3 regions of the Halomonas qinghailakensis genome follow, and region 1 is predicted to be linked to each of the others. Evidence: predicted binding sites of a transcription regulator. Region 1 holds the regulator's gene; each other region holds the start of a gene.
The links. The regulator sigma-54, encoded in region 1, starts transcription at its own class of promoters, with help from an activator protein. The targets are predictions, from matches to a motif close to TGGCACNNNNNTTGCTNT.
Positions count from the first base shown of each region.

Region 2: M0220_RS13110 (HAD-IIB family hydrolase) is a predicted target of sigma-54. The motif match lies at 3,295-3,312, and genes of this name have one in related genera.
Region 3: M0220_RS09055 (P-II family nitrogen regulator) is a predicted target of sigma-54. The motif match lies at 1,879-1,896, and genes of this name have one in related genera.

Region 1 is NZ_CP096973.1:3,239,113-3,246,713, forward strand. It holds gene yjgA (ribosome biogenesis factor YjgA) at 1-401, opposite strand, end outside; gene pmbA (metalloprotease PmbA) at 498-1,838, shown strand; gene M0220_RS14695 (HPr family phosphocarrier protein) at 1,905-2,174, opposite strand; gene rapZ (RNase adapter RapZ) at 2,235-3,149, opposite strand; gene ptsN (PTS IIA-like nitrogen regulatory protein PtsN) at 3,224-3,694, opposite strand; gene hpf (ribosome hibernation-promoting factor, HPF/YfiA family) at 3,699-4,007, opposite strand; gene M0220_RS14715 (RNA polymerase factor sigma-54) at 4,106-5,521, opposite strand; gene lptB (LPS export ABC transporter ATP-binding protein) at 5,627-6,352, opposite strand; gene lptA (lipopolysaccharide transport periplasmic protein LptA) at 6,432-6,935, opposite strand; gene lptC (LPS export ABC transporter periplasmic protein LptC) at 6,944-7,516, opposite strand; gene M0220_RS14735 (KdsC family phosphatase) at 7,516-7,601, opposite strand, start outside.
Region 2 is NZ_CP096973.1:2,837,890-2,845,490, reverse strand. It holds gene M0220_RS13120 (MBL fold metallo-hydrolase) at 1-794, opposite strand, end outside; gene M0220_RS13115 (glycosyltransferase family protein) at 1,058-2,278, opposite strand; gene M0220_RS13110 (HAD-IIB family hydrolase) at 2,300-3,235, opposite strand; gene M0220_RS13105 (OmpA family protein) at 3,661-4,704, opposite strand; gene M0220_RS13100 (hypothetical protein) at 4,804-4,941, opposite strand; gene M0220_RS13095 (hypothetical protein) at 4,940-5,650, shown strand; gene M0220_RS13090 (FlgO family outer membrane protein) at 5,655-6,245, shown strand; gene M0220_RS13085 (glycosyltransferase family 32 protein) at 6,287-7,087, shown strand; gene glyA (serine hydroxymethyltransferase) at 7,223-7,601, opposite strand, start outside.
Region 3 is NZ_CP096973.1:1,912,910-1,920,510, forward strand. It holds gene M0220_RS09045 (efflux RND transporter permease subunit) at 1-1,025, shown strand, start outside; gene M0220_RS09050 (accessory factor UbiK family protein) at 1,256-1,612, opposite strand; gene M0220_RS09055 (P-II family nitrogen regulator) at 1,960-2,298, shown strand; gene M0220_RS09060 (ammonium transporter) at 2,358-3,605, shown strand; gene M0220_RS09065 (DUF3800 domain-containing protein) at 3,870-4,694, shown strand; gene glnK (P-II family nitrogen regulator) at 5,022-5,360, shown strand; gene M0220_RS09075 (ferredoxin--NADP reductase) at 5,481-6,257, opposite strand; gene M0220_RS09080 (LysR family transcriptional regulator) at 6,442-7,368, shown strand; gene M0220_RS09085 (methyl-accepting chemotaxis protein) at 7,439-7,601, opposite strand, start outside.

The DNA of each region.
Region 1 (7,601 bases):
TTTGGGTAGTCTGCCAAAAATAGATCAACAGCGCTGTCACCTTCGTCAACTAACCGGTCGCGCCATTTTTCTAGTCGGTGAAAGGCATGGTCACGCTGTTCTTTTTCCTGCTCGATAGCATCGAAAACACCTTGTATGGCAGCAAGATCCTCTTTGCGGATAAGCTTGCCGACATATTGCATATGGCGACGGCGGCCTTCATGAGAGCGTATACGCGATGTCTCTTCTATGGCGCGTAACATGTCGTCAGAAAGCGGAAATTTTGCTCGCTCTGCGGGTTTCATAGCGATCAGCGTTTCGCCAAGCGCCTGAAGGGCATGCATTTCGCGCTTGAGTTGAGACTTACTGGGGCGCTCTTCTTGTTCATCACTATCGAAGGGCTCGGGGCGTTGCTTAGGCATACTAGAACTCACTAATTAGTTTCGTTTGCAGCATTATATCAGGCTGCGACCATAACATTGATTCGCCAATGCGATTCAGGCGAAAAGGAGGCCAATATGGCACAAGCATTTGATGCAGCGGCCCAGCAGGTATTATTAACACAGCGTGCTGAAGAAGCGCTGGCGCTGGCAAAAAAATTAGGCGCAGATGCTGCTGAAGTAGGCGCCAGTGTAGATCAAGGCCTTGGAGTAAGCGTACGTCTTGGTGAAGTAGAAACTGTCGAGCTTTCACGCGACCAGGGAATTGCCATTACGCTATACGTTGGTCAGCGCAAGGGCAGTGCCTCGTCTACCGACGCCAGCAGCGCGTCAATTAAAGCGACCGTAGAAAAAGCCTTAGCCATTGCCCGTTATACGGGGGAGGACCCTGCCGCTGGTTTGGCGGATGCAGCGCTAATGGCCACTGATCTACCTGATCTTAAAGTGCACTATCCCTGGGCGTTAACAACAGATGAGGCCATTGATCTGGCGCTAGCGTGTGAAAAAGCCGGGCGTGACGTAGCGGGTATTCATCAGTCAGAAGGTGCCTCACTATCGAGTGGCGAAGGCGTTCGTGTTTATGCTAATAGCCATGGTTTTCTGGGCACCCAGAAGGGCAGCAGTCATTCACTCTCCTGTATGTTGATTGCCCAAGATGAGAAGGGTATGCAGCGTGATTATGATTACACGTCAGCGCGAAATCCTGCCATGCTTCGAGAACCTGAGGAGGTGGGCCGCGAAGCGGCGTCACGCACTCTACGTCGGTTAGGCGCTCAACGGCCGCCAACAGGTACTTTCCCAGTACTGTTTGATCCGTCACTTTCTAGCGGTTTGATAGGCCACTTGATGGGGGCATTGGCAGGCGGGGCACTTTATCGTGAATCCTCTTTCTTATGTGACCGTTTAGGTAGCTCGCTATTCCCAAACTGGTTTGGCTTAGAAGAGCGGCCTATGGAAGTGGGAGCGTCAGCTAGTTCGCCGTTTGACGCAGAAGGCGTTCAAACGCGCAATAACCGCTTTATTGAGCAAGGTACGGTGGCAAGTTATATGTTGTCTGCTTACAGTGCGCGGCGCTTGGGAATGCAATCCACGGGCAATGCAGGCGGGGCGCGCAATTTACGTTTACTAGCACCGCTAACGTCCCGGGATGATTTGCTAAAACAGATGGGTCGTGGCATTTGGGTGACTGAACTAATGGGGCAGGGGGTTAACGGCGTAACAGGTGATTACTCACGAGGTGCCGCAGGCTTCTGGATTGAAAACGGCGAAGTGCAGCATCCTGTCGAGGAGTTCACTATCGCTAGTAACTTGAATAGCATGTTTGCGGGCTTAGTGGCCGTTGGCGATGACACAGACACCCGTGGCAGCATTCACACGGGTAGCTGGCTAATTGATGCAATGACCATTGCGGGTAGCTAGTAACAAGCTTAACAACTAATGAAGCCAGCTGTGTGGCGAATTACTTGCAGTAGATGTTACCTGACATTATTGCTCTTCATCAAAACGCGCGTCGAACAACGCTTCTATAGCTTCTAATGCTTGTTCGGCGTCGTCTCCTTCAGCATGTATTCTCAACTCGGTGCCGCAGGGGGCGGCCAGCATCAGCAGTGACATAATGTTAGCGGCATCTGCCATCTGCTGTTGTTTGTAGACGTGAATATTGGCCGAAAATTGTTGGCCACACTTGACGAGTTTCGTCGCTGCACGGGCATGAAGACCGCGCTGGTTAGTGAGTGTTAACGTTCTTTCAGGCACTCTGGTTCCTTTTTGCCGAGTGGGGTCGTTAAGAAAAGGCGTTAGTTATTGCTGTTGTGCTTATGTTTCGCTGGTTGAAGATGTGGGCGCAAAAGGCAACGTTTCACTTAGGGTGTACTGCAACCCTAGTTCACGATGGCGGAGTTGAACCTCGCCTGTGTGCCTAACTAGCTTTTGCGCTAAGTCTTCTACCATGTAAACAGAGCGGTGCTGCCCACCGGTGCAGCCAATGGCAATCGTCATATAGCTACGCTGGCTATTTTGATAGGCAGGCAACCACTTTTCCAACCATACCTGAATATCATTACTCATCTCTTCCACTATGGAATAACCACTTAGGAAAGTAACGATTTTAGCATCGCGCCCAGTATATTGGCGTAACGTAGGATCCCAGTAGGGGTTTGGTAGACAGCGCACGTCAAAGACTAGATCTGCATCGAGCGGCACGCCGCGTTTGTAGCCAAACGATTCAAACGTAAGGGTAAGTCTATCTTCTCGCTGCTGGGCAACCTGATCTGTTATTCGGCGTCGCAAATCGTGAACCGATAAGCGAGAGGTGTCGATCATTAGGTCTGCGAGATCTCGAATGTCGAGCAGGGTTTCTTCTTCTTTATCAATTGCTTCTTCTAACGTCATATCACTATCCCGGGTTAGCGGGTGTCGCCGCCGCGTAGCAGAATAGCGTTCAAGAAGTATGCGAGCATCCGTAGTGAGATAGATAACTTGAAAGTGAATGCTTTTCTGGCGTAAAGCCTCGAGCATTGTCGGCAATTGCTGTAAAGCTGCTGGTAGATTGCGAGCATCAATGCTGACCGCTAGCTGAGTGCGCTCTCCTTGCTCACGCAGTTCATCTACTAGGGAGCCAAGTAGCATGGCAGGTAAGTTATCGATGGCGTAATAGCCAAGATCTTCTAACGCTTGTAAGGCGATAGATTTACCGGACCCTGAACGGCCGCTAATGATCACCAGTTGCATAGATTTTCTCTTGGCATGCCAATCAAAATGGGGATAAACGTTAGTTTAGCGTGTAGTGCTTAGCGGTGGGCCATCTAGGTAACAGGCTGCTCGCGTATTTTCGCTGTGATGAGTTCTAAAAGCTCACGCTGGCTTGTGGATTTACGCAGTTGTTGACGTGTGTCGACGTTATTCATAATAGACGCCACTTGACCTAATAATGCTAAGTGGGTGTCGTCTGCCTCTTCAGGCACCAATAGCACGAATACAAGATCGACTGGATCACCATCAATAGCATCAAAATCTACCGGCTCAGCAAGCTTTAAAAAGCCAGCGATGGGCGAGCTGCAATGAGGGCTACGTGCATGAGGAATAGCAACTCCGTTGCCTATTCCTGTGCTTCCTAGGCGTTCGCGTCCAATAAGACGGCTAAACACTTCTTGGCTGTCTAAACTTGGGATGTTTTGTGCAATGAAGGTGCTGAAAAACTCCAGCACCCTCTTTTTACTGCCCCCAGGAACGTCATAGAGAACGCGCTCTGGGGGGAGGATAGTTTCCAACGTCATTGAATTAACGCACGCCTGCGCCTTGGGCGCGAGCTTGTGCTTTTTCCTTATGTTTAACGAGTTGACGATCAATTTTGTCTGCTAGCGCATCAATGGCTGCATACATGTCATTATCTAATGCTTCTGCGTGTAGGTCTGCACCGGCAGCATGCAGCGTGCAGGCAGCTTGCTGGCGCTCCTTTTCAACAGATAAGGTCACTTGTACGGTAGTAATATTGTCGTAATGGCGCTCAACGCGTTCCAGCTTTTCATTAACATAGTCACGCAAGGCGTCAGTCAGTTCTACGTGATGACCAGTGATATTTACTTGCATTGACGTGCTCCTTATCCGTCGGACTGTTCTTCGATTGTAACCCTTTTTGCGCTATTGCAAAGCCCTTAAACAGACTTTGTCTCTTTAGCGCTGTTTTATCAGCGTAAGCGGCGACGTTCGCTGGAAGAAGGAATGCCCATCGACTCGCGATATTTGGCCACTGTACGCCTCGCTACATTAATGCCTCCCTCTTCCAAAAGCGATACAAGACGGCTGTCTGAGAGAGGTTTGCCAGGCGGTTCATCTTGCACCAGTTTTTTGATTCGTGCACGGATGGCGGTGCTAGAGTGGCTGTCACCTCCGTCTTGCCCGCTCACTTGGCTGGAAAAGAAGTATTTGAGTTCAAATACGCCGCGCGGGGTATGGATATATTTCTGGGTGGTGACCCTGGAAATAGTAGATTCATGCATTTCCACAGCGTCTGCGATATCCGCTAAAATTAACGGCTTCATAGCTTCTTCGCCGTGTTCCAGAAAGCCTATCTGGCGAGCGATAATTTCTCGGCCAACACGCAGTAGCGTATCGTTTCGGCTTGAGAGGCTCTTGATTAGCCAGCGCGCTTCCTGAAGGTGCTCCTTTAAAAACTGGTTATCCTGGCTTTTGTCAGCCCGTTTGATAAGACTTGCGTAGTCAGGCTGAATACGCAGTCGTGGCAGTGCTTCTGGGTTTAGTTCCAGGTGCCAGCCTTCGTTGTCATGGCGAACCACTAGGTCTGGCGTTACATAGCTGTCATCGGTGTCTCCAAATGCGCTGCCTGGGCGAGGATCAAGGCTGCGGATCAAACGAATTACATCATCTAGCTGATCATCACCCAAGCTTAAACGTCGCTTTAACAAACGCACATCATCCTTACCGAGCGCTTCAAGAAATTGACGCACTAGCCTCTTGGCAGGCATAAGCAGCGGTGTATCTTCCGGTAGTGAGGCGAGCTGCAACATTAAACATTCGCGCAGATCACGAGCAAATACGCCGGTGGGTTCAAACTGTTGAAGACGCAGTAAGGTTGTTTCAACTTCACGCTGGCTAAGCCCTTCATGACCTTGGGCCTTAAGCCCCTCGCGGATGTCATTGAGGGGCTGAGTTAGATAGCCATTAGCATCCAGAGCATCTATAAGGCTTTCTGCGATGGCATGGTCGCGAGAGGAGAAATCCGTCATGGCGAGCTGCCAAAGTAGGTGGCCATGTAAGCTTTGACCAGCGGCTTGACGTTCAAAATCAGGCCCCTCGCCGCCGCTGCTATGGTTGCCTAGATCCTGATAAGTGTCTGACCAGTCACTATCAGTGGAGAGTTCGTTAGGAATGCTGTCGGACCATTCCGTTTCCTGGGGTTCACTAACAGCCTGTTCGCCGAATTCGTCTTCCTGCTCAAGCATTGGGTTGGCATCAAGTGCTTGCTGAATTTCTTGACGAAGGTCCAATGTTGATAGCTGCAGCAGGGCAATCGCCTGCTGCAGCTGGGGTGTCATGGTCAGCTGTGTGCCGATACGCAATTGAAGAGAAGCTTTCATGACCATCTGAGAACCACTCGTTTATCAGAAAGCTCCACCCTAGTGCGAGTTATGGTTTGGTGCAAGTGCAATAAGCATGCCACAGACACAATTTTTCAGGCAGGTGGTTGTTTACAGGCGAAAATCAGCACCTAAATAAACATCTCTTACCTTTTGGTTGTTGAGAATTTCTTGTGGCGGGCCGCTAGCGATGATGTGACCGTCGCCAACAATATAGGCGATATCGCAAATATCCAGCGTTTCTCGCACATTGTGGTCAGTAATCAATACGCCTATATGACGTTTTTTAAGTGCTCGGATAATTGCTTTAATGTCGCCTACTGAGATCGGATCGACGCCAGCGAACGGCTCGTCAAGCAAAATAAAGGCAGGTTCTGTTGCGAGGGAGCGAGCAATCTCAACACGTCTACGCTCTCCACCTGAAAGGCTCATACCTAAATTGTCGCGAATGTGGGTGATATGAAAATCTTCCAGTAGCGTCTCAAGACGTTGTTCGCGGGCGCTGTGATCAAGTGCTTTACGAGTCTCCAAGATTGCCATGATGTTATCGGCAACGGATAGTTTGCGAAAAATAGAGGCTTCTTGAGGCAGATAGCCAATCCCTGCCATGGCGCGCTCGTGCATAGGAGCATGCGTTAAATCAAGCCCATCAATGCCTACTTTTCCTGCATCAGACTTTACTAGGCCGACAATCATATAAAACGATGTTGTTTTGCCTGCGCCGTTAGGGCCAAGCAAACCGACGACGCTGCCTTGAGAGATCTCTAAATTTATGTCCTTAACCACGCGACGGCGTTTATAGCTTTTGGCTAAGTGATGGGCATAGAGTGTTTTTATCGGCGCCTCTTCGAATGTTGGTTTTGATGATGTGGTCTGAGGTGCTGGCTCTGCGCTATTTGTCGCCACTGGGCGCTCCCTATTGTTCTGGCTGAAGCGTCATTCGGATACGTTGTGGCTCACCGCCACTCACGTCAGAGCGGGCCTGAACCACGCCTTGGTCAATGAAATACTCTAATCGGCCGCCCTGAAAACGATCTGTTTGCTGGGTAAGTTCGGCTTGATCAATCAGTTCTACTCGGCGTTCGGCCACATGATAGATAATCCGCTTTGCCCAGCCTTCCATCGGGCTAGCCTGACCTTCGGGTTGGTTGCGTATATAGGCTCGCTCACCGGTTGCCACGGCGCGCGATAGTTCGCCAGCATCATTGCGCTGGATTTCAACGCGATTGCCGCGCAGCTGCATATTGCCCTGCCGAATATCGACATTCCCAAAATACACGGCGGTGCCCGCTCGTTGGTCTAGATCTAACCGGTCAGCTTCTACTTCTACAGGGGCTTGGCTTTGTGCCATGACCGGTAGCGCTGCCGCAGAGAGGGGTAGCGCAATGGTGAAGAGTGCTGTACGAATGAGAGCGTTCATTGCGGCTCCTACGGAGAACGAGTGGCAGGCGGATGAGTGCCGCGCACGTTATTGGTTAAGCGAATCTGGCTATCATCTAGCCATATATCCATGCGTGATGCGTCAAGGCGCTGAGGCGGTTGCTGTAGCACTGTTTTGGAATCGCTCCAGGCATGACGCGTGACGCCATTATAATGTAATAACTCTGTATTGAGCTGCCAGCCCTCATCAGGTGAGAGCAGCTGGGCAGAGCCGGCTAATGTGAGTGCCTGTGTATCCGTATTTAGGGTACCTGTCTCAGCTGTAGCCAGCCATTGGCGTTCTTCACTATCAAAGAGTGTCGCTATGGGAGAGGTAACATCAGTCATCGCTGTCTGCGGGGTGTGCACTAAGCGTGGCGTCATTAGCGATTGCTGAATGGTGCCTGTGTCACCAAATAGTGTCATTTCCGCATTTTCAAGTACGTGACCTGGCTCTTGAGCCCTCGCATCGGGATTAAACGATTGGTCTTTATATCCACGCGGGTCTATCCAGGCAAGTACACCCCCCAGCACCACCACAAGCGTGGTAATCCAAAACCGTTTCCTAACCCAAAAGCGCATTACGATTGACCGTGTAAATACGTATCTAACACAGCGTCCCAATGACCTTGAGACATCAGTAAATTATCGCAGATTTCACGCACAG
Region 2 (7,601 bases), 400 kb from region 1:
ATATTGACCTGTACTGACGGGATAATGAGCCTAGGCATACCCAACGTGGCATCCCGTTCTGTGCGCATTTTTACGAATTCGTCTTCGCTGATGCCTTCGTGCACATGAACATTCGCCTCACGCTGCTCTTCAACACTGGTTTCGTGTTGGTAAACGTCTCGACCTGGTGCTTTATAGTCATGGCATAAAAACAGCCGTGTTTGCGCCGGTAGCGCCAGCACTTTTTGGATAGAGCGGTATAGCGTGCGTGCATCACCGCCGGGAAAGTCACAGCGGGCGGTACCATAATCTGGCATAAACAGTGTGTCGCCAACGAAAGCCGCATCGCCTATTACATAGGTTAGGCAGGCAGGCGTATGGCCCGGAGTATGCAGAACGTAGCCCTGAAGATTGCCAATAGTGAAGGTGTCACCTTCATTGAATAGGGCATCAAACTGGCTGCCGTCTCGAGCAAACTCGGTGCCCGCATTAAACGCTTTACCAAAAATTTCCTGCACATCGACAATACGTGCGCCAATCCCCGTTTTTCCACCCAGCGTTTGGTGCAAATAGGGCGCTGCTGAGAGGTGATCAGCATGCACATGGGTTTCTAAAATCCATGCCACTTCAAGACGGTTATCGCGAATAAATTCAATAATGTCATCTGCAGAACGTACATCTGTACGCCCTGCGGCGTAGTCGAAATCCAGCACCGAATCTAGGATAGCGCAGGCATGACTATCAGGATCCTGCACCACATAACTAAAGGTGTTGGTGGGTTCATCAAAAAAATGGGTAACGATCGGGCGTTGCATGCTATGCCTCCAACTAATGGCAAGTAGTGATGCTGCTGTGCACTCATCATAGACCATAAATGGTTATATGTTTATACTTCTTTGGAATTTAAAACCGTTTCTTGAGTGTGGTCAAGGTTGCGCATCGCTAAGTTGCATAGTGAGATATAAAAGCACTATTGAAAGAATCGATTTTGCAAAAAAAAACAGCACCCCGCTGCCTGCGAGGTGCTGTTACTCTCTAATGCTAATCTATGGAATGACGAACTAGGCGATTTAAGACGTTACACTTTACCTTGGTTATCAAGCTCAACTGCTTCATGCATGCGAGCTAGTACGTCAGGCATAGCCGCCTGCACACGGTTCCAGCTGGGAATAAAAGGACGCTCGCGGGGGTTGTCTAAAAACAGGTTGCCTGCTTCCAGCAAATTACTGGCAAATAACTCTACCGCCTGTTCTTCACAATGGCGGTCCAAACTTAGCCCATTCATCGTCGCGTCGTGATCGTAGGCTTCAATGAGGTCTAATGCTAACCGGTAGTAAGTCGCTTTAAGGGTTCTAAAATCTTCACTGCTAAAGCTAATCCCTTGGGTAGCCAACTTCCGGTACAGCGCTTTAGCGATATCCAGACTCATTCGGTTCAAACCGCCCGTTGCATCCTCTTCGCTAATGGGCTGATGCTTGTGATCATAGGCGTCAGCAATATCAACCTGGCACAGCTGACGATGCGAGTAGTTGCGCTGCAGCTCAGACAAAACGCCGATTTCTAATCCCCAATCAGCGGGAATGCGTATACCTTCAAGTACGTCACTGCGCATAGCAAACTCGCCGGACAAGGGGTAACGGAAACTGTCTAGATAATCCAAATAAGGCAGCGGTCCACAGACGGTTTTCAAAGCCCGTAACAGCGGCGTCACCATTAACCTAGAAACGCGCCCATTGAGCTTTCCTTCAGCGATACGCGGGTAGTAGCCTTTACAAAAACTGTAATTGAACCGGGGGTTCGCGACGGGATACATAAGCCTTGCCAGAAGGCCTCGGTCGTAGGTAAGAATATCGCAATCGTGAAGACCAACAGCGCTGGAACGGCCTGAACTCAGCACATAACCAGCGCAATACCATACGTTCCTTCCTTTCCCTGGCTCTAAAGCCCCTAAGCCGTGGCTCTCTAATTCTTGGTCGATGGCGCGTAAACGCGGGCCGTCATTCCATAAAATGCGAGTGTGCTGGGGTAAGCGTGAAAAGAACTCGCGCGCATATAAAAACTGGTCACGATCTGCCCTGTCTAAACCAATGACAATTTCATTGAGATAAGGCACTTTCACCAGCTCATCCACAATGGCCGACAGTGCTGGTCCTTCCAGTTCAGAAAAAAGCGAGGGTAATATCAGCCCCATTGGGCGGCGCTTGGCAAACTGGCAAAGCTCCTGTTCAAGCGCTTCAACCGGCCGACGGGTTAAGTTGTGAAAATCGGTAATCACACCATTTTGATGAAAATCACTCATACGTTAGCCTCCCGTGGCTTGTTAAACTGATGCAGCGGCTTCATTGGTGGGTGCTATTTTTAGCCCACCCTCATCTTGCCCCCACCAGTGGTCTATTCCCTCAGCCCAACCAGTTGGCCCGGTTGCATGTGTCCGATATAGCACGCTATTTTGCGGCTCGACGTTGAGCGCGTGACAGCCTCGAATGACTACGGCTTGATCAACAGTTTCCAGCATCGTGATGTCGTTTGGGCCATCGCCCAGACCTAATGTAAGCGGCTGACTGCCTCGTAAAGCAGTAAATCGTTTGATGAGCCACTCTACTGCACCGCCTTTATCAGACAGCCGCCCCATCACATGCCAAAAGCGCCCGCCCTGGGTGAGTTCAAGGCCATCGCCTTGCAGCGCAATGCGGAACGTTTCAAGTGCAGCCTCACTGTCCTCCCAAATAAACGGTTCACTCCCCTCTCGCTGCCGCGCAGCTTTCGCGCGGGTTTTATCAAGCCCGGTCAATTCCATCACTTGCTGCAGGCTTAAGTCCCCCATGCGAGTAAAACGAATGTTTAAGCGCTTACGCCAAACGTTCAAGCGCGCTCTAATGAAGCCGCTATCGACACCCGTTTGTTTAACAACCACCCCGTCTAGGCCATTACCAGGCCGGTCTAGTCGTGCATGACACCAGCCGGGCGGTAAACCAATGACGGCACCATTCTCAGCAATAAAGGGAGTCGCTGTTAGCCCAAGGGCTTCACGCAGGGGTATAAGTTCGGCGCGGGTTTTGCTAGTGACCGGTATGACCGGTACACCTAGCTGTTTAAGACGGGCAAGCCAAGGTTTAGCAGGTGAAAAGTCATAGCTGTGGTGATCTAACAGTGAACCGTCTAAATCAGTGACTACCAAACGCGGCTGAAGCGCGGGGTCCATGTCACTGGGTGACTGAGCATTACTGGGTAACGCAGTACGCGTGTGTTCGGTCATAGCACCACCTTTTGCAAATCTTAAATGTCGTTACGCACGCTCACTTGTAGACAAGCAACTAAGCAGTTTATATGCCAATACCATTTTAATTCTAAAAATCATTAAGTTAAGCCATCAAGAACAGCCATCTTTTTGCAAGCACCAAAACAACGCAATCTAAGCGCACTAAAACAGTGCATATAAAAAAACAAAAAAATGCGACAAACCCTTGGCAAAAGCTCACAAATAGCTATACTCGAATTGTACCCACTGACAACCTTGTACACCCCTCACCTGATGTCAGTGGGCTGCAGTGAGCCAAGCCCTTTCATGCCCGCCTCCCCCGGCGGGCTTTTTTTGCTAAATACTTACGTAAATGTTTACCCCAAAGCATATTCGACTATAGAGAACATTAGACTATGGAGAACATTCATCTATAAAGAACATTAGTCCACGTGGATAACAACCTCAACGCGCCGGTTTCGCGCTCGCCCTTCAACCGTAGCGTTATCTTCCAATGGTTGGGTTGCGGCTAACCCTACCGCTCGTAAACGCTCTGGGGCGACGCCTGCGGCTTCTAGTGCTTCAACAATCGCAATCGCCCGCGCACTCGAAAGCGCCCAGTTGGATGAAAATTCAGGCGTATTAATAGACTGACTATCGGAGTGCCCTTCCACCCAGACTTCGCCCTCAAAGCGCTGAATGGTTTCCATCAGCGACCCTACTAGCGAGGTGCCACCCTCTGTTAACTGAGCATCGGCAGAGGGGAATAGCAGCCGATCTTGCACTCGCAAGCTGATACCCTCAGCAACCCTGGAAACTTCCACGCCTTCTAAGTTAGGTAGATACGTCGATGCTTCCACACGCTCCTTCAATCGCTCATCAAGCGCTAATGCACTACTGATCGCGTTATCTGATACTGCTTGTACATTGACAGGGGGACGGTCAGTGAGCACGACCATGTAATCCGCGAACGGCGAAGCTGACTGACGCTCATCAGAACGCAGCAACAACTGCGGAAGCCCACTAGCAACCATCGATGGCGCTAAGTCTGATGGCGCTGTCTCTATTGATGCTTCTTCAATTGCCGACACTTCTTTAGCTCGCGCTAATAGGGGCGGCACGCCCTCAACAACAGCGCGCGCCTTAGGTAAGCCTGCTACGCCTAACGCAGCACTGATCGCAAGCGGACTGAGCGCATCGCTAGGCAGCACGCCCATTATCGCGCGCTGCTCACGACGCTCAGCAAGTGCGGCAGGCAATGGCACTTCTATGGCTGGCGCTGCCTCGTAGCTGTACTCATCAGAAGCTTCCTGTTGAAACCATGATGGGTTAGTAACATCAGCCGCCGCAATAATGATGACAAACAGCGCTACCAGTAGCGTCATGATGTCGATATAGCTAATCATCCAACCGCTATTACTTTCATCTTCTGGATAGGCGGTTAGCAATGAATCATGACGCGGACCAGCGCGGTGGTCTTCAAGCATGGGTGTTTTCACTCATTCAAGTTTTTAACCTCGTGGCCGATCTAGGGTAAGCATGGCAAACTAGTCTATCAAAAGCCGTTTCGTAGCGAGAAGGAACTATCAGGTGCGCATCCGACCTATCCCATCAATAACCGTGGCATCGAGGGCCAGGCCTTCAAAAACGGTATCTTCAATAACGATGTCTTTAAAAACGATGCCCTCTAAAACGCTGTCATTACCAACAAGGTCATCATCCATGGTTCAACTATTGCGCCCTGCCTTTATCGGACTGGCGAGCCTAATGTTAAGTGGCTGCTTCTATGCCAACACATCACAAGCTCCCATTGCGACCACCTATCCTTATAGTGAGCAGCAGCGTATGCAGGCAGCTCAACACTGGGAAGTACTCGCTCAGCACGAAGCAGCAGGCATTCTACGCAGTGAGCACGTTCGCTTTAGGGATCTGCATATCCCGGCGCAAGAGCACGCGTCAATGAATGCTTACTACGGTGGCGAGTTTGAGCGCGGTTTTCGTACGCTATTAACAAGCGAACTGGTATCGCGAGGCGGTAGCGTAATGACCCAGCCCAACGCTGGCGGAGCTACTGTGCAAGTAGATGTAGAAGTCGTTGAACATCGTGATCGCGGTTATGTACGCCCGCCTTTTGGTGCTTACACCGCTTTGGCGGGTGGTGTTACCGTGGCTAGCATGGCACTTGGAAACTGGAGCGAACCTGCACTGGCATTAATCCCCGCGGCGATGGTGGCGGATACAACCAGCGGCAGTTGGACATATGAGGGCAAAGAAGAGGTTATCATCACTACCCAGATTGTTGATAATGACCGTATTCTCTACTCCTCATCTAATATTTATTACATTAATGCGGGTGACCGACGCCACTATGCCCCACATCGCGTCCCTCAAGCGCCTGCAACCCCAACTGTTTCTATCACCGATACTTGGTAATTACATGCTTTCACTTTTTGCCCCACTTAAACTGCGCGGGTTAACCGCAAGTTTTCGCCTGTTTATTGCTGCGCTGCTTACGCTGTTCTTGGCAGGCTGTGCTGCGCTTGGCAATAACAATAGCGTGAGAAATGCCGAGCCCCAGCCAGACCTTTCCGAGCTAGCCCATGAAGCCGCCGCTCAAATGGTCGCCAGCAATCCAGACCTTACACGCCATAGTCCCATGATTGCAGCTACCTTCGTGAGTATTGATAACTTAAGCCAGTCGTCTACGTTTGGCCGTATTAGCTCAGAAATTATGGCGTCTGCCCTCGCAAGGCAAGGTATGCAGGTACGCGAAGTCAAAATGCGTGACAGCATGTTTATCGAAGAGACTGTTGGCGAATTAATTTTATCCCGCCAAGTCCAACGTCTTAGCGCCCAGCACAATGCACGCTCCATACTGATGGGTACTTACGCACAAGGCCAGGACTATCTCTATGTGAGCGCACGAGTAGTCCGCGCTGGTGATGCAATGGTGCTTGGCAGCGCTGACTTTAAACTGCCGCTGGATAATAACACCCGAAGCCTATTGGAAGGCCAAGGCGGCTGGTAGTCGACTCACCTCTTGCCGCGACACGAATGAAAAGGATGAACATGCCCACCCGCACAAGCAAACCACTTATTGTGGCCACTAGTCGCTTGATAAAGCTATGCGCAAACATTACTAAGCTGCTTAGCTATATTTTTCATGCCGTGCTGCCGAACAAACGCTTCACCCTGCCAGCCCATGCCGCGCCTTGGCTAGCACCTAAAGACCATTCGTCTATCCCACGTATTATTTGGCAGACTAACTTTACTAATAAGGTGACGCTGCCGGTTTATCTGAACTACTTGTTTAACCGGCTCATGGCGCCCCGTTTCGAATATCGCTTCATGATTACCGAGGCGCGGAGTGACTTCATTAAAGAGAATTTCGACGACGCCCTATTCACCAGCTATTCAAAGTTGCAAATTGGCGCAGCACAGGCGGATTTTTGGCGCCTCATGGTGCTCTACAAGTACGGTGGCGTTTACCTAGATATTGACGCACATGCCATTTGGCCACTTGCCCGCGTTGTTCCTGCCGATATTGACGAACTCTATGTCACGACCCGTAAGGGTGAGCTGAGCAACTACTTCATCGCCAGCAAACCAGGCAACCCCAACCTACGCAGGCTGATTGATCGAGTGCAACAAAACATTGAAGAGAACACGCTCACCAACGTGTTTGAACTCACTGGTCCTGGCGTATTTATTCAGTTGCTCGATCAAAACGCGGTACCCACGGTGTCATATCGCCATGCCTGCAACCAGGGCAATTTCACTAACGAGTACTTTCAGTACGTTGATAAAAAAGCAGGCAAATGGACGAAGGAGCAGAAAAAAGTCAGCATTATTCGCCAAAAAGAGCCTTGATCTTAAGATCGTCTTTCATACCAACAAAAAAGCGCTAACCGTGAAGGTTAGCGCTTTTTTTATCGCTTTCTGCGTTGCCATACCGCGACTAGACGATCTAGAAAGGTTTATACGGCATGGCAAAACGCATTTCGATTACTTGTAAACCGGGAAGCGACCACACACCTGTGCCACTTTATCAAGCACTTGGGCTTCGATAGCGCTGGTGTCATCGCCCTTAGCCAGCACATCTAGGATATCGCAAATCCAGCCAGCCAGTTGGGTGCACTCCTCTTCACCAAAGCCACGAGTGGTCACCGCCGGCGTACCAATGCGCAAGCCAGAGGTTACGAACGGGCTTTGCGGATCGTTAGGCACTGCGTTTTTGTTCACGGTGATGTGCGCACGGCCAAGAGCGGCGTCAGCATCTTTACCGGTCACGCCTTGCTTGATCAGAGACAATAGGAACAAGTGGTCTTCAGTGCCGCCAGACACGATATCGTAGCCACGATCGATAAACACCTTGGCCATCGCC
Region 3 (7,601 bases), 1.3 Mb from region 1:
TCTTACGCCAGCTAGGTGAACAAGTTGCAGCCCTGTTTAGTGATACGTCCAATATGGTCAGCGTACGCACTAGCTGGCGTAACCGTGTTCAGGCCGTGGTGCCAATTTTTGCCGAAGACACAGCGCGACGGCTGGGCGTTACCCGTGAGAATCTGGCGGCCACACTGGCGCTAAGTACCAGTGGTAGTCAGGTGGGCATTTATCGTGACGGCAGTGACCTTATCCCGATTGTTGCCAGGGCCATACCCGAGCAGCGCAATGATATCGATAACGTCGGATCACTTAACGTATGGAGCGCTGAACAGGGGCGCTACATCACTGCAGACCAAGTGATGCGCGATGTGACGACCCAGGTGGCTGACCCATTGATGATGCGCCGTGACCGCGAACGCATGCTAGCAGTATATGGTGAACCCGACCCGCTCAGTGGCGTGACTGCGGCTAGTGTATTGGCTCAGGTTCGACCGCAAGTAGAGGCGCTTGACCTGCCACCCGGTTACCGACTTGAGTGGGGCGGTGAATTTGAGACTGCTGGTGAAGCACAGAGCGGTCTATTTTCCTCACTGCCACTTGGCTTGGTAATGATGTTTATCATCACGGTGGTGTTGTTTAACAACTTCCGTCAGCCGCTGGCGATCTGGTTTTTGGTACCGCTGACCATTGTCGGGGTAGTCGCTGCACTTCTGATAACTGGGATGCCGTTCTCGTTTATGGCGTTGCTGGGCACACTGAGTTTGATTGGGATGGTGATCAAGAATGCCATTGTGCTGGTAGAAGAGATCAATGTGCAGCTACCACTGCACAAAGATCGCTATCACGCTGTAGTACGCGCTGCCATTAGTCGTGTCCGGCCCGTTTCCATGGCTGCGCTGACTACCATGCTAGGGCTGATCCCGCTGATTAGTGATGCATTCTTCGCCAGCATGGCGGTCGCGCTGATTGGTGGTCTCGGTGTCGCCACGCTACTCACCCTTATCGTACTACCGGTGATCTACTGCGTGCTTTACCAGATCAAGATTCACTGAGCGCCCTTATCAATCGCTGGCGCCAAACGGTGAGGGCAGCGTGGTGCAGTTGCTTCGCGATTGGATGCAACAATGTGCGGCTGCTTCGTTTGGCTGCCCTTTATTGGTGCTCAACATTGGCGTATAGACGCACCGTCACCATCATTTCGACTGTGAGTGATGGTGATGGTGGCTAAATAGATAAAGAAGCCAGCAGCTGGTATCTCTCACCGCTGGCAAACGGATGTTGCTTACTTTGGAGTATCCGTTTTAGGCGGCTCAGTACTGTTAGCACTAGTACCTTGTGGTTGAACGGGCGCTGGTGGTGCTTCTGCTTCAACAGGGGTGTTGCTTGTAGACGTAGAGGCTTCCACTGCTGCCTCAAGGCTGGCTACCTGCCGCTCCAGCGCTTCAACGCGTGAGCGCGTGCGCTGTAGTACATCCATCAAAATATCAAAGTCTTCCCGTGACACCAGTTCCAGCCGGTCAAAGGCACCGCGTACCACCTGCTGTACGCCCTTTTGAATGTCTTCTGGGGCTTGGGATGCGTTTTGCAGACGATCCCCGATTTGCTGGGCTAAACGGCTAATGCGATCTTGAGGCGCCATCGCTCTCTCCTTAAATGTCCACGCATAAATGTGCACTGCTTATTAATAAGGATACGCAACCCGTCGCCAATACGCATGCGTCGTTTGCAATTTAGCTTCAGTCCTTTCGCAATTGGTTTGCTGCATCGAAATGAAGCGTCTCGCTTTTGTTAATGTTCTTTTATGGTGCAAGCAGCTAATGGCAAATGCTGCTATGCCTGACTCCCTGTTAGATAATCTTAAATTATGTGAAACAACCTGCTGACTTTTAAGCAAAAAAAATTGAGTGGCACGGTATGCGCATTGACGAGGTAAGTACTTAACTCGGGCGGCGCTGCCGCTACCTAATCCAGCAGGGGAGATCCGGGATGAAACTCATCACCGCTATCATCAAGCCATTCAAGCTTGACGACGTTCGTGAAGCGCTCGCCGATAACGGCGTTCAGGGCATTACGGTTACTGAAGTCAAAGGCTTTGGCCGTCAAAAAGGGCATACCGAGCTTTACCGTGGCGCGGAGTATGTGGTCGATTTCCTACCTAAAGTAAAAGTAGAGGTTGCTGTCGATGATGCGCGCTTGGAGAGCGTTCTCGACGCCATTTGCAGCGCAGCTAACAGTGGCAAAATTGGCGACGGCAAGGTGTTTGTAACGCCATTAGAAGATGTGATCCGTATTCGTACCGGTGAGCGCGGCGCAGACGCTGTGTGATCAACACTTTCCGGACTGTTTTTACGTATAACTTCTCTTAGTACAACGGGGAACACCTCATGAATGAGTTAGCTGATTTGAGCTATGCGCTCGATACGTTTTACTTCTTAATTTGCGGCGTGCTCGTAATGTGGATGGCCGCTGGCTTCTCGATGCTTGAAGCGGGTTTGGTGCGTTCAAAAAATACCGCCGAGATTTTGACCAAAAATATCGCGCTGTTTGCGATTGCCTGCACCATGTACTTACTGGTGGGTTACTACATCATGTATTCCAGCAGCGCGGGAGGCTTCTTACCTAACCTTGGCTTCCTGATTGGCACTGAAAATAGCGTTGATGCGGTGACGGCTGGTGGTGACGATGCACCTTATTACTCCATGCGCTCTGACTTTTTCTTCCAGGTAGTGTTTGTCGCAACCGCCATGTCGATTGTGTCGGGTGCGGTTGCCGAGCGTATGAAACTGTGGGCATTCCTGGCCTTCGCCGTGGTGATGACAGCTTTTATCTACCCAGTATCTGGTTACTGGACATGGGGCGGCGGCTGGTTGTCTGAAGTGGGTTACTCTGACTATGCGGGTTCCGGCATTGTTCACTTAGCTGGTGCAGCCGCTGCCTTAGCTGGTGTCTTAGTGCTTGGCCCACGTAAAGGTAAGTACGGTAAAGACGGTTCTATCCATGCGATTCCAGGTGCAAATATGCCGCTGGCGACCCTGGGTACCTTCATTCTGTGGATGGGCTGGTTCGGTTTCAACGGTGGCTCTGAGCTGAAAATGTCTGATATCAGCTCTGCCAACAACGTTGCTCAAGTATTTGTGAACACCAACGCAGCCGCTGCGGGTGGCGTTCTAGCGGCACTGATTCTTGCCAAGCTGTGGTTCCGTAAAGCTGATCTTACTATGGCACTGAACGGCGCGTTAGCAGGTCTAGTGGCGATTACCGCTGATCCGCTGTCTCCTTCTGCACTGGGCGCTGCTGTGATTGGTGCTGTGGGTGGTGTGATCGTCGTCGCCTCTATTGTCACGTTGGACAAGCTGAAACTTGATGATCCAGTGGGTGCAATCTCGGTACACGGTGTTGTGGGTATCTGGGGTGTATTAGCAGTGCCGCTGACCAATGGTGATGCTTCTTTCGGTGCACAGCTGATTGGTATCGTCGGTATCTTTGGCTGGGTATTCGTGGCAAGTCTTGTGGTCTGGCTGGTATTGAAAGCCATCATGGGAATTCGCGTTAGCGAAGAAGAAGAGTATGAAGGTGTCGATATCGCCGAGTGTGGTCTTGAAGCCTACCCTGAGTTTAGCGTTAAGAAATAAGCCTGCGCTAATGAAGTGAGCTGGCGTGTTCTTTCGGCCTCCCTATCGGGAGGCCTTTTTAGTTCTAGAAAGATAGTTCTAGAAAGATAGTTATGGATAGGTAGTTATGGATAGGTAGTTCTTGAAACTTGATTATGAAGACCTGGCCTTAAAGCCTGATTTTTAAAATTAGCGCTATGTACCTCGCCTAGTCGGTTTAGTTATGCTGACGAACATGGGTGCCCCACAAAAATAGTGTTAACTCAAAAGGCCGAGAGCTGAGCGATGTCAGATAAACAACAGTTGTCACTATTTGCTCAGGCTGAGCCTGATAGCCCTTTTAGCAAGTACATTGTGTATGTGGATGAGAGCGGCGACCATGGTATGGAGACCATTGATCCGCAGTATCCGCTATTTGTATTGGCGTTGTGTGTATTCCATAAACGTCACTACAGTGAGCAGGTAGTTTCAGCACTGGAAAAATTTAAGTTTCATCACTTTGGGCATGATCAAGTAGTGCTGCACGAAAGCGAAATACGCAAGGAAAAAGGACAGTTCACTATATTTCGCAGTCGAGAACAGAAACACCATTTTCTCAATGAGCTAACAAATATTATTGAACGCAGTAACTTTATTCTGATCAGCTGCGTGATAGATAAGCGGCGCTTAAAAAAACAGGATATTGCCAACACCAACCCTTACCACATTGCTCTTGGGTTTTGCCTAGAAACGCTTTACGATTTTCTGGAAGAGAAGAACGAGCAGACGTCATTAACCCATGTAGTGGTTGAGCGCCGCGGACCTAAAGAAGATGATGAATTGGAGCTTGAGTTTAGGCGTATTTGCGATCGTGATAATGCCAGAAATATTGTGCTGCCATTTGATGTGCTGTTTGCAGATAAAAAAGTAATGTCATCCGGACTGCAGTTAGCCGACTTAGTGGCTCGACCAATAGGCCTGAGCCTACTGCGACCAGAACAATCCAATAGGGCTTTTGATGCTCTCAAAGATAAATTTTACTGTGAGGGAGGAAGAAATGGCGTTGGCCAGGGGTATGAAGATTGGGGCTTAATGATTTACCCGCCCCTAGACAGCGAAAAGCCCCGATGAAACTCACCGAGGCTATAACGCCGACCGGGCACCCCCAATCCACTTGGCCCAAAGTATAGGCAGGGTCGATACCTAGTGGCAACAGGAATTCAGAGTGTGAACGATGAAACTTTCGAAAAACTCCGGACCGAGTGGCTACTAGCCAAGAAAAAACCACTACATAAAAACAGCAAGTGTGTAGTACTCACTAGGGTAGGAGTGAGGCGGCCTCTAAACGCTTTTTTTATTCTCTGCCGGTAGCGGTGTATGCTTAACGCTAACGGGCTTGGCTAACAGCAGTGTCCCGCCACCCTTTGATAAAAGGCCACCAAGCTAGAGGATGTCGCAATGAAATTGATCTCAGCCATTATCAAGCCGTTTAAGCTTGATGACGTACGCGAATCGCTCTCTGATATCGGCGTGCAGGGCATTACGGTAACGGAAGTGAAGGGCTTTGGCCGTCAGAAAGGCCATACTGAGCTATACCGTGGTGCAGAGTACGTGGTGGATTTTCTGCCCAAGGTGAAATTAGAAGTAGCCGTTGATGACGATATGGCCGAGCAGGTGATTGATGCCATCACTCAAGTGGCAAACACCGGTAAGATCGGTGACGGTAAAATCTTTGTAATGCCACTGGAGCAGGTAATCCGTATTCGTACTGGTGAAACCGGTAAAGACGCGGTTTAACCGCGACAGGCCTAGCTGCCTAACGTTACCAAAACGCCCCGCTAAATGGTGTTGTTTAGCGGGGCGTTGTTATTAGTTGGCGGTCGCTTACCTAGCCGCCAATTTCTTGCTTGTTACTGCTTACTTTTCAACAAAGGCGCGCTCAATCACGTAGTCGCCCGGCTCGCCCATGCGCGGGGAAATATTCAAGCCCAGCTCGTCTAGCAGTGCGCTAGTGTCGTCGAGCATGGCGGGGCTACCGCAAATCATCGCGCGGTCTTGGCGTGGGTCAATCGGCGGAAGACCGGTATCTTCAAACAGCTTGCCGCTGCGAATGTGGTCGGTCAGGCGCCCCATGGTGTGAAACTCTTCACGGGTAACCGTGGGGTAGTACACCAGTTTCTCGGCAATGTCATCGCCTAGATATTCGTGCGCAGGTAGCTCTTTGGTAATGAAGTCGGCGTAAGCCAGCTCAGACACTTCGCGCACGCCATGTATCAGCACCACTTTTTCAAAGCGCTCGTACACTTCAGGGTCTTGGATCAGACTCATAAATGGTGCGAGGCCTGTGCCGGTGGAAAGCATATAAAGGTTGCGGCCCGGTAGCAGGTCATCGCATACCAGCGTGCCGGTAGGCTTACGGCTGACCATAATTTGGTCGCCAACTTTTAGATGCTGCAAACGCGAGGTAAGCGGGCCATCGGGTACTTTGATGCTGAAAAATTCTAGATGGTCTTCGTAATTGGGGCTGGCAATGGAGTAAGCACGCATCAACGGTTTACCGTTGACTTCCAAGCCGATCATAACAAACTGGCCGTTTTTGAAGCGCAAACTGCGTTCACGGGTAGTGCGAAAGCTGAACAGAGTGTCGTTCCAGTGGTGAACGCTGAGAACTTCTTCCAAGGCAAACTTGCTCATGCTGACTCCTCCAATGGGCAGAGTGGCGTAAGCCTCGTCTGCCATATTCTAAAAAAGTATAAAAAATGGCTAAATATGTTGCCTATGATTATAAATAAAGAGAGGGTTATCTGTTAAGCAAATTATACTGATAACCCTTATCTAAAAAATAGATATAAATGCCGAATCAAGATAGGTCGCTGCTATGCATTACACCTTGCGCCAGTTAGAAGTCTTTGTAGCCGTCGCCCAACACGAAAGTGTTTCTCAGGCGGCGCGTGCCCTTGCTATGTCTCAATCTGCCACCAGCACAGCGCTGGCGGAGCTTGAGCGTCAATTTGACTGCCAACTGCTTGACCGCATTGGCAAGCGTCTAAAACTCAATGCGTTGGGCTTTCAGCTGTTGCCTAAAGCGGTTGCCTTGCTGGATAGGGCGGAAGAAGTGGAAGAGTTGTTGCGAGGCCAGCAAGGGGTGGGCGCGTTGGAGGTGGGGGCAACGCTGACTATAGGTAATTATTTAGCGACTTTATTGATTAGTGATTTTATGCAGCGCTATCCCGGTAGTCGGGTGCGCTTAGCGGTGCGTAATACGCGCCACATTATTGAGAGTGTGCGCCAGCACTCGCTTGATTTAGGGTTGATTGAAGGCCAGTGCGACGACGATATGATTATCAGCCAGCCCTGGGTAGAGGATGAGCTGTGTGTGTTTTGCTCACCGCGCCATCCGTTGGCAGGGCGTGAACACTTGGAGTTGGAACAACTGCTGCGAGAAGATTGGATAATGCGCGAGGAGGGTTCTGGCACTCGCATGACCCTTGAGCATGCCGCGCGGCATCGGCGTAGCCGGTTTAATACCCTGCTGGAGCTTGAACATACCGAGGGCATTAAGCGGGCGGTAGAGTCGGGCCTGGGCATTGGCTGCGTTTCCAGGCTCGCGCTGCGTGATGCTTTCCGGCGTGGCAGCTTAGTGCCGCTGCCAACACCGGAGTTAGACTTAAAACGTCAGTTCACCTTTATTTGGCACCGTCACAAGTATCTCACCACCGGTGTGCGCGAGTTCTTGCGGCTTTGCCGTGAGATGACGGCGGGTGCCAAGCGCAGTGATGACATCCCTTTACCGCCGATCCCCTAGGCCAGGTGTTATACCGCTTAATATCAACGTGGCCTAATGGATCTGTTTTACTATCCCTCGTTGGGGTTGATTAGTACTGTCGAGCAGGCGTTGGCGCAGGCAGGGTGGGTTGATCCTGGCGACTACTATTCGTTTCGAGTATGAAGCCGCCTACCAATGCATCGAGCCGCTCAGCCTGATCTTTTAGCTGTTCGGCAGCAGTGGTGGACTCTTCCACCAGAGCCGCGTTTTGC